One region of the Streptomyces sp. NPDC058579 genome, then DNA from elsewhere that is predicted to be linked to it. Evidence: riboswitches for the same ligand, from Rfam matches in the RefSeq annotation. Region 1 holds a riboswitch; each other region holds the start of a gene.
What was found. A riboswitch is a leader RNA that binds a small molecule or an ion and turns the genes downstream of it on or off. The one in region 1 is predicted to bind cobalamin.
Positions count from the first base shown of each region.

Region 1 (3,261 bases):
AGCCGGGCGCCGGTCATCGTGGAGCCGCGCCGGGCCAGGGCGTAGACCAGGACGAGGGCGAACAGGGCGCCCGCGAAGGCCCCGGCGGGCATGGCGACGGTGGTGGTGACCCCGCCGCCGATGCCGAGGACCAGGACGAGGACGGCCCCGCCGGCCGCCCCGGAGGAGATCCCGAGGAGGAAGGGGTCGGCGAGCCGGTTGCGGACGAGGGCCTGCAGGACGGCGCCGACGACGGCGAGTCCGGCGCCGACGACCGCGCCGAGCAGCACGCGCGGCAGCCGGACGTCGAGCACGATCGTGCGGTACGGGGACGGGGCGGCGCGGCCGGTGAGGATCTCGACGACCTGGCCCACGGGTATCCGTACGGAGCCGAGGGCGACCCCGACGACGACGGCGACCGCGAGGGCCGCGAGGAGGCCGGTGACGACGAGACCGTACGGGAGCGGCCCCCGTACGGGGGCGGCCGCCTTCACCGGCGCCCGCCCCGTCACCGACGTCACCGGTTCGGGTGGAGCTGGGCGGAGAGCTTGTCGACGGCGGCCGGGACGCGGACGCCGAGGACCGCGTCCGAGAGGGGCATGACGGCGAAGCGCTTGTTCTTGATCGCCGGGACGTCCTTGAGGGCGGGGTCGTCCAGGAGGCGCTTCTTCTTCTGTTCGACGGTCGTGGAGCCGTAGTCGTAGATGACGATCACGTCGGGCTTGCGGGCGACGACCTGCTCCCAGGTCGCGTCGCCGAAGGTCTTGTCCAGGTCGGCGAAGACGTTGCGGCCGCCGGCCCGGGTGATCAGCTCGTTGCCGATGCCCTTGCCGCCGGCCGTGAACGCGGTCTTGTCGCCGCTGTCGTAGACGAAGACCGACACCGGGGCGACCCCCTTGAGCCGCTTCTCGGTCGCCGTGACGGTCTTCTTCGCTTCGGCGGTCCAGTCGGCGCCGCGCTCGGGGACGCCGAAGGTCCGGGCGACCTCGTCGACCTCCTGGTAGAGGTCGGCGAGGGAGGAGGCGCCGGAGGGGCAGTACTCCATGTTGAGGCGGCTCTCGATGCCCGACTTCTTCAGGTCGTCGCGGCCGCGCCCTGCCTTGGCGTCGAAGGCGCTGGCGTAACCCCCGTAGACGAAGTCGGGGTTGGCGGCGAGCAGGGCCTCCTTGGAGGGGTACTCCTTGGAGAGCACCGGCACCGCGTCGTACGCCTTCTTGTACGCGGGCAGGATCCGGTCGTCGAGGTAGGCGGTGCCGGCCAGGGACTTCTCCAGGCCGAGGGCGAGCATGACCTCGGTGACGTGCTGGTTCATGGTCACGGCCCGCTTCGGCGGCGCCTGGAAGGTCGTCTTCACACCGCAGTTGGAGACGGTGTACGGGAATCCCGGCGCGGACTTCCCCGCGGGGGCGGCCTGCTCCGCGGGGGCCGCGCAGGCGGCGAGCAGCGGGACGAGGGCTGCGGCGGGCAGCAGGGTACGGCGGTGCCGGGTGAACACGGACGTGCCTCCTCCGGGGATTTCCACGTCCCCAGTCGGTGGTGAGAGGCGGCAGGTCAGTTCCTGGCTCCCAGCGAGCGAAGTCGCTGGTCACAGTGGCGGGACCGCGCCGGATTGCACACCGGCTTCCTGGGTCCTGCCGCCCTTGATTGTCGCGTCAGTCTCTCAGACGGTCATACGACCTTCGCGGGTATCCCTCACACGTACTCCTCGACCACCTTGATGTCCTCTTCCGTCACGACGCCGTCGACGATCGTGTAGGAGCGGAACTGGAAGGGGCCCGCGCCGTCGGTGTCGGCGGTGGAGACCAGGACGTAGTGGGCGCCGGGCTCGTTCGCGTACGTGATGTCGGTGCGCGAGGGGTAGGCCTCGGTGGCGGTGTGCGAGTGGTAGATGATCACGGGCTCCTCGTCCCGGTCGTCCATCTCGCGGTAGAGCTTCAGCAGGTCGGCCGAGTCGAACTCGTAGAACGTGGGCGAGCGCGCCGCGTTCAGCATCGGGATGAACCGCTCGGGGCGGCCGCTGCCGGCGGGACCCGCGACCACGCCGCAGGCCTCGTCGGGGTGGTCCGCGCGGGAGTGTTCCACGATCTGGTCGTACAGGGCCCGGGTGATGGTCAGCATGGCGACAGGATAAGCAGACGGGCCGCCCCGTACCGAGGAGTGGTACGGAACGGCCCGAATGCCGAGACGGAGCAGGTCAGGAACGCTTCACGAAGGCCGCGCCCTGCGGGTTGCGCGCCTTCAGGATCAGGTACGAGACACCCAGGAGCAGGCCCCACAGGGGGGCGCAGTACAGCGAGATCCGCGCGTCCTTGTCGATGCCCATCATCACGATGACCATGCCGATGAAGGCGAGCGAGAAGACGCTGAACCAGATGCCGCCCGGGGCCTTGAAGGAGGACTGGGGCAGCTCGCCCCGGTCGGCCTTGAGGCGGAAGCGGATCTGGCAGACCAGGATCATGATCCAGGCCCACATGCCGGAGATGGTCGCGAAGGAGACGACGTAGTTGAACGCCTCGCCCGGCCACTGGTAGTTGATCCAGACGCCGACCATCATCAGCCCGGCCGAGAAGGACGTACCGGCCAGCGGCAGGCCGTTCTTGGTGAGCTTGGTGAAGAACTTCGGGCCCTGGCCGTTGAGCGCGAGGTCGCGCAGCATGCGGCCGGTGGAGTACATGCCCGAGTTGCAGGAGGACAGCGCGGCGGTCAGCACGACGAAGTTCACGATCGCGGCGCCGATGCCGAGGCCCATCTTCTCGAAGGCCGCGACGAACGGGGAGATGCCCGGCTGGAAGTGGGTCCACGGGACGACCGACAGGATCATGATCAGCGCGCCGACGTAGAAGACGGCGATGCGCCACGGCACGGTGTTGATGGCCTTGGGCAGGACGGTCTTCGGGTCCTTGGACTCGCCCGCCGTGACACCGACGAGCTCGACGGCGAGGAAGGCGAACATGACCATCTGCAGGGTCATCAGGGTCGAGCCGATGCCCTTGGGGAAGAAGCCGCCCTCGGACCAGAGCAGGCTGACCGAGGCGGTGTCACCGGCGTCGGAGAAGCCGATGGTGAGGACACCGGCGCAGATCAGGATCATGCCGACGATCGCGGTGACCTTGACCATCGAGAACCAGAACTCGAGCTCGCCGAAGAGCTTGACGGAGATCAGGTTCGCGAGGAACAGGACGACCGTGAAGATCAGGGCGAAGACCCATTGCGGCTGATCGAGCCAGCCGTTGGCGTTCTTGGTCCAGTACTGCATGTACGCGGAGGCCGCGGTGACTTCGG
Region 1 covers NZ_JBHXPI010000023.1:56,534-59,794, reverse strand. The annotation lists gene ACFWRO_RS23865 (FecCD family ABC transporter permease) at 1-491, opposite strand, end outside; gene ACFWRO_RS23860 (ABC transporter substrate-binding protein) at 497-1,474, opposite strand; cobalamin riboswitch at 1,511-1,675, opposite strand; gene ACFWRO_RS23855 (Mov34/MPN/PAD-1 family protein) at 1,672-2,097, opposite strand; gene ACFWRO_RS23850 (amino acid permease) at 2,174-3,261, opposite strand, start outside.

Region 2 (3,261 bases), on a different contig from region 1:
CTGGAGTTGGGGGTGGGGATTCATGGTGAACCCGGGCGGGAGCGGCGGGCGATGATGACCTCTCGCGAGATCGCCGACTTCGCCGTCCACGCCGTACTGGAGGACCTTCAGCCGTCCGGTCCCGTACTCGCCCTGGTGAACGGGATGGGGGCCACGCCCCTGCTCGAGCTGTACGGGTTCAACGCCGAGGTGCAGCGGGTGCTGGCCGAGCGCGGGGTGCCCGTCGCCCGCACGCTGGTCGGGAACTACGTGACCTCGCTCGACATGGCCGGCTGTTCGGTGACGCTCTGCGAGGCCGACGAGGAGCTGCTGCGGCTCTGGGACGCGCCCGTGCAGACGGCCGCTCTGCGATGGGGTCGGTGAGAGGGGAAATGAACCAGGTCGAGCAGTTCGACGTCGATTTCTTCCGTCGGTGGCTTGCTGCCGCCGCTGCCGCCGTCTACCGGGAGGCCGGCCGTCTCACCGAGCTCGACTCGGCGATCGGCGACGCTGACCACGGCGCCAATCTGAAGCGGGGGTTCGCCGCCGTCACGGAAGTGCTGGACAAGGAGCCGCCCGCCACGCCCGGGGCCGTACTCGTCCTCGCCGGGCGGCAGTTGATCTCCACCGTCGGCGGGGCGTCCGGGCCGCTGTACGGGACGCTGCTGCGCCGCACCGGCAAGGCGCTCGGCGACGCCGGGGCGGTGACGCGGCAGGAGCTGGCGGCGGCGCTGGCCACCGGGGTCGCCGCCGTGGGTCAGCTCGGCGGGGCCCAGGTCGGCGACAAGACGATGCTGGACGCGCTCGTGCCCGCGGCCGAGGCGCTCGGCGACTCCTTCGCCGCCGCCCGGGACGCGGCCGAGGCCGGCGCCCTGGCGACCGTACCCCTGCGGGCGCGCAAGGGCAGGGCCAGCTATCTGGGCGAGCGGTCGGTCGGGCACCAGGACCCCGGGGCGACGTCGTCGGCGCTGCTGATCGCCGCGCTCGCGGAGGTGGCCGCCGCATGACCGGTCAGGTGGGCATCGTCCTGGTCTCGCACAGCGCGGCCGTGGCCGACTCCGTCGCCGCCCTGGCCCGGGGGCTTGCGGGCGGCGGGGCGACCGCGCCCGTGGCCGCCGCCGGAGGCACCCCCGACGGGGGGCTCGGCACCAGCTCCGAGCGGATCGTCAAGGCGGCACGCGCGGTCGACGGGGGCGCCGGGGTGGCCCTCCTCGTCGACCTCGGCAGCGCCGTCCTGACCGTCAAGGCGCTCCTCGCCGAGGGGGACGAGCTGCCGGACGGAGCCCGTCTCGTGGACGCGCCCTTCGTCGAGGGCGCCGTCGCCGCGCTCGTCACGGCGAGCGCGGGCGGGGACCTGGACGCGGTGACCGCCGCGGCGGCGGAGGCGTACACCTACCGGAAGGAGTGAGCGAGGGGCTCAACAGCGTGAGGGGGCGCGCGGGAGATCTGTCACACACCGTCCGGGGGCGCACCGATGTTGTGATGTACCTGGTCAACCCACTAATGTCACAGCGCCTTGGTGTACGGGAAACCGGTGCGGTACCGGTGCGGCCCTCGCCACTGTGATCGGGAAGTCCGGCTCCATCCCTCCGGGGAAGCCACTGGACCGCCGCGGGAGACCGCGGCGGTGTGGGAAGGCGGAGCCGCGGCGGCATGACCCGTCAGCCAGGAGACCGGCCGAGGTGCGTTGTCCATCCACGAGGTGCTGGAGAGGGTCTCCCAACCATGCATATAGCCGAGGGGTATCTACCCCCGTTGCACGCGGCCGCCTGGGGCGTCGCGTCTGCTCCTTTTGTCGTCCACGGCGTCCGCGCGCTGACCCGTGAGGTCAAGGCCAACCCCGAGTCCACTCTGCTGCTCGGCGCGTCCGGCGCGTTCACCTTCGTCCTGTCCGCGCTCAAGATTCCGTCGGTCACGGGCAGTTGCTCGCACCCGACCGGTACGGGTCTGGGCGCGATCCTGTTCCGACCGCCGGTGATGGCGGTCCTGGGCACGATCACCCTGTTGTTCCAGGCGCTGCTGCTCGCGCACGGCGGGCTCACCACACTCGGCGCCAACGTGTTCTCGATGGCGATCGTCGGGCCGTGGGCCGGATTCGGTACGTACTGGCTGCTGCGCCGGTTCGACGTGCCGCTCATGGTGAGCGTGTTCTTCGGCGCGTTCGTCGCGGACCTGTCGACGTACTGCGTGACCAGTGTCCAGCTCGCGCTGGCCTTCCCCGACCCGGGGAGCGGTGTGGCCGGGGCGCTGGCCAAGTTCGGCTCCATCTTCGCCGTCACGCAGCTGCCGCTCGCCGTCAGCGAGGGGCTGCTCACGGTCCTCGTGATGCGGCTGCTCAAGCAGTCCAGCAAGGCGGACCTGACCCGGCTCGGGGTCCTGCTCCCGTCCCGGAAGAAGAACGAGAACGCGGAGGCGAGCGCCTGATGAGCCGGAACGCGAAGATCAACTCCCTGCTCCTGCTCGTCGTCGCGGCCCTGGCTGTGCTCCCGCTGGTCCTGGGCCTCGGCGACCACAAGGAGGAGCCGTTCGCGGGCGCGGACGCCGAGGCGGAGGCGGCGATCACGGAGATCGCTCCCGACTACGAGCCGTGGTTCAGCCCGCTCTACGAGCCGGCCTCCGGCGAGATCGAGTCGGCGCTGTTCGCCCTGCAGGCCGCGCTCGGCGCCGGTGTGCTGGCGTACTACTTCGGCGTGCACCGGGGCCGTAAGCAGGGCGAGGCCCGCGCCGAGGCGAAGGCGCTGCGGTCGGGGGCGGCGTCCGGCTCGGCGGCGTCCGGCGACGCGTAACCGCCGCCGGTGCTGCCGATCGACGCGGCGGCGCACAGCAGTCGCTGGCGCCGCCGTCACCCGTGCGAGAAGGCCGTGCTCGGCTTCGGCCTGACACTGTGCGCGGTCTGTCTGCCGCCGTGGCCGGGCGCCGTCCTGGTCGCGGCGGCCACCCTGGCCGTCCTCCTCGGTCCCGCGGGCGTGCCCGGGCGCCAGCTGTGGCGCGCCTTCCGCATCCCGCTGGGCTTCTGTGTGACGGGGGCGATCCCGCTCCTGTTCGAGGTGGGCGGGGCGCGAGGGCTCGTCGCGCTCGCGCCGGACGGGCCGGTCCACGCCGGTGAGCTGCTGCTGCGGACCTCATCGGCGTCCCTGGGCGTCCTGCTGTTCGCCTTCACCACGCCCGTGTCGGACCTGCTGCCCCGGCTTGTACGGGCCGGGGTGCCGGCGCCCGTGGTGGATGTGGCGCTGGTGATGTACCGGATCAGCTTTCTTCTTTTGGATTCAATATCCAAAATCC
Region 2 covers NZ_JBHXPI010000011.1:13,900-17,160, forward strand. The annotation lists gene dhaK (dihydroxyacetone kinase subunit DhaK) at 1-363, shown strand, start outside; gene dhaL (dihydroxyacetone kinase subunit DhaL) at 372-986, shown strand; gene ACFWRO_RS16155 (PTS-dependent dihydroxyacetone kinase phosphotransferase subunit DhaM) at 983-1,387, shown strand; cobalamin riboswitch at 1,452-1,676, shown strand; gene ACFWRO_RS16160 (energy-coupling factor ABC transporter permease) at 1,705-2,403, shown strand; gene ACFWRO_RS16165 (energy-coupling factor ABC transporter substrate-binding protein) at 2,403-2,765, shown strand; gene cbiQ (cobalt ECF transporter T component CbiQ) at 2,775-3,261, shown strand, end outside.
Region 2: linked by a shared signal. The riboswitch ahead of ACFWRO_RS16160 (energy-coupling factor ABC transporter permease) and the one ahead of ACFWRO_RS23860 (ABC transporter substrate-binding protein) in region 1 are both predicted to bind cobalamin.

Region 3 (3,261 bases), on a different contig from region 1:
GACGTCCTGGAGGCCCATCGCGCCCAGGCCCACCGGGCGCCAGCGGGCGTTGGAGCGGCCGGCCTGCTCGGTCGGGTAGAAGTTGATGTCCACGACCCGGTCGAGGAAGGTGACGGCCGTACGGACGGTCTCGTCGAGCCGCTCCCAGTCGATGTCCGAACCGACGACGAACGCACCCAGGTTGACGGAGCCGAGGTTGCACACGGCCGTCTCCCCGTCGTCCGTGACCTCGAGGATCTCCGTGCAGAGGTTCGAGGAGTGGACCGTGTGGCCGGGCTCGGCGGTCTGGTTGGCCGTACGGTTCGAGGCGTCCTTGAAGGTCATCCAGCCGTTGCCGGTCTGGGCCAGGGTCCGCATCATCCGGCCGTACAGGTCACGGGCCGGCATGGTCTTGCGGGCAAGCCCCTTCGCCTCGGCGGCGCGGTACGCGGCGTCGAACTCCTCGCCCCACAGGTCGACCAGCTCGGGCACGTCCGCCGGGGAGAACAGCGACCACTCGGCGTCCGCGTTGACCCGGCGCATGAACTCGTCCGGGATCCAGTGCGCGAGGTTCAGGTTGTGCGTACGCCGGGCGTCCTCACCGGTGTTGTCGCGCAGCTCAAGGAACTCCTCGATGTCCGCGTGCCAGGTCTCCAGGTAGACCGCGGCCGCGCCCTTGCGCCGGCCTCCCTGGTTCACGGCCGCCACGGAGGCGTCCAGGGTCTTCAGGAACGGCACGATGCCGTTGGAGTGCCCGTTGGTGCCGCGGATCAGCGAACCGCGGGCACGGATGCGGGAGTACGACAGGCCGATGCCGCCCGCGTGCTTCGAGAGGCGCGCGACCTGGTGGTACCGGTCGTAGATGGAGTCCAGCTCGTCCAGCGGGGAGTCGAGGAGGTAGCAGGACGACATCTGCGGGTGACGGGTGCCGGAGTTGAAGAGCGTGGGGGAGGACGGCAGGTAGTCGAGCCGGCTCATCAGCCGGTAGAGCGCGGCGACCTCGTCGAGCGCGCGGGTGGAGTCGTCCTCGGCGAGGCCGCAGGCGACGCGCAGCATGAAGTGCTGCGGGGTCTCGATCACCTGGCGGGTGATCGGGTGGCGCAGCAGGTAGCGGGAGTAGAGGGTGCGCAGACCGAAGTAGCCGAAGCGGTCGTCCGCCTTACCGTCGATGAGCGCGTCGAGACGGTCGGCGTGCAGCTTGACGAAGTCGGCGGTGCGGTCGGCGATCAGGCCCTCGTGGTGACCGACGGCGACGGAGGCGGAGAAGCAGACCGAGCCCTGGGAGGCCGCCTCGTCCGCGATCGTGATGGTCAGCAGCCGGGCCGCGAGCCGGGAGTAGGCCGGGTCCTCGGCGATGAGACCCGCGGCCGCCTCGGTGGCCAGCTCGCGCAGCTCCGCCTCGTCCGAGCCGGCGTTGCGGCCCCGCAGAGCGGCGGCGGCGACCTTGCCGGGGTCGGTGTCCGTGAGGTCGGCGGTGAGGTCGGTCAGGGTCCGCAGGAGCACGGTCCCGGGTCCGTCGCTCTCGTTGCCGTCGCTCTCGATCGCTGCGGCCGGATCGGCGGGCGCGATGGTCACGTGGGGCTCTCCCTCGCTCGGCTCGGGGCCGGCGCGGGAGGCGGGCGGCGGCTCCCCGAAGGCAGGGGAGAACCGCGCCACGGCCCACTCCGCGAGGCCCAGACGTCTGTGACACCCGGAACGGAAGGACCGGGTGCGCTGTCGGCAGGTCTTCGGACTGACCGGACGGACGAAGCCGTCAAAAGCACACCGTTGCGGGACAGTTCCGGATTCGCACCGGATTCCCCTGCGACGACAGCGAGCACGAGCATACATGTGGGGGGCGCCGCTCTTGGCACCCCCCACATGTTGTGTCGCCCCCGAATTCGTTCGGGAATCAGGGAATACCCGGGGGTCACAGCTCCAGGGCGTACGTGAGCAGCGGCTCCATGTCCGGGATCGGCTTCCAGTCGCGTTCCGGAGTGCGGACGAAACCCATCCGCTCGTAGATCCGGTGCGCGCCGGACATGCCGCGCTGCGTGGAGAGCCGGACCCGTACGCACCCTTCCAGGGTCCGCGCCCGCTCGACACAGGCCCGGACGAGCGCCTCGCCGACCCCTCGGCCGCGCGCCGCCTTCGCGACCGCGAGCATCCGGAACTCCGCCTCGCCCGCCCCGGCGAGGTCGGCCCACGGCCGGTCTCCGGGGGTGAAGGTCACCCCGCCGAGCAGCCGCCCCGAGCGGTCCGCCGCGACCAGGACCTCGGCCTCGGCGTCGCGCCGGGCCACGTCGCGCAGGACGTGCAGGTAGTCGTCGTCCTCGCCGAAGTCGAGGTGTCCGTCGTCGAGGAAGGCGCGGGCGGTGATCTCGCCGAGCGTCTCGTACTCCTCGGGCCGTACCGCCCTGATCGTGATGTCCATGGCCCGCAGTCTGCCCGAGGGGCACGGCGAAGGGCCCGGGGATTTCCGCTCGGAAACCCCGGGCCCTCACGTGGTGCCGTTACGGCGTCAGTGCGAGCTCACGCCGACCTTCGGCAGCTCGGTCGAGACGCCCTTGTCGCCCGCGTCCGCCGTGTAGTCCGACGGCGAGGTCTCGTCCACGCCCTCCGGCGCCTTGACGGCCTTCAGGACGAAGGTGAGGACGACGGTGACGATGACGTTGAGCACGAAGGCGGTGAGGCCGATGTAGCCGATCTCGCCGATCCCCGGGATCTCGGCGGACGAGCCGCCGAAGTGCTTCTGGGTCGGGCTGGCCACGCCGTACGCCGCGGCCGTGCCGTAGACCATGCCGACGGCCCAGCCGGCGAGCAGCGCCCAGCGGTGGAACCAGCGGGTGAAGAGACCGCCGACCAGGGCCGGGAGGGTCTGCAGGATCCAGATGCCGCCGAGCAGCTGGAAGTTGATCGCGACCGTCTTGTCCATGGTGAGGACGAAGGCCAGCGCGCCGACCTTGACCAGCAGCGACACCAGCTTGGACACCTTGGTCTCCTGCGCCGGCGTGGCGTCCGGCTTCAGGAAGTCCTTGTAGATGTTGCGGGTGAAGAGGTTGGCGGCGGCGATCGACATGATCGCGGCCGGTACGAGCGCGCCGATGCCGATGGCGGCGAAGGCCACACCCGCGAACCAGTCCGGGAACATGTTCTCGAACAGCTGCGGGATCGCCAGCTGGCCGTTGGAGACCTTGACCCCGGCGGCGATCGCCATGAAGCCGAGCAGCGCGAGCAGGCCCAGCATCAGCGAGTACAGCGGAAGGATCGTGGTGTTGCGGCGGATCACGTCACGGCTGCGCG
Region 3 covers NZ_JBHXPI010000066.1:7,091-10,351, reverse strand. The annotation lists gene ACFWRO_RS35580 (ribonucleoside-diphosphate reductase subunit alpha) at 1-1,554, opposite strand, end outside; cobalamin riboswitch at 1,680-1,822, opposite strand; gene ACFWRO_RS35575 (GNAT family N-acetyltransferase) at 1,889-2,392, opposite strand; gene mctP (monocarboxylate uptake permease MctP) at 2,480-3,261, opposite strand, start outside.
Region 3: linked by a shared signal. The riboswitch ahead of ACFWRO_RS35580 (ribonucleoside-diphosphate reductase subunit alpha) and the one ahead of ACFWRO_RS23860 (ABC transporter substrate-binding protein) in region 1 are both predicted to bind cobalamin.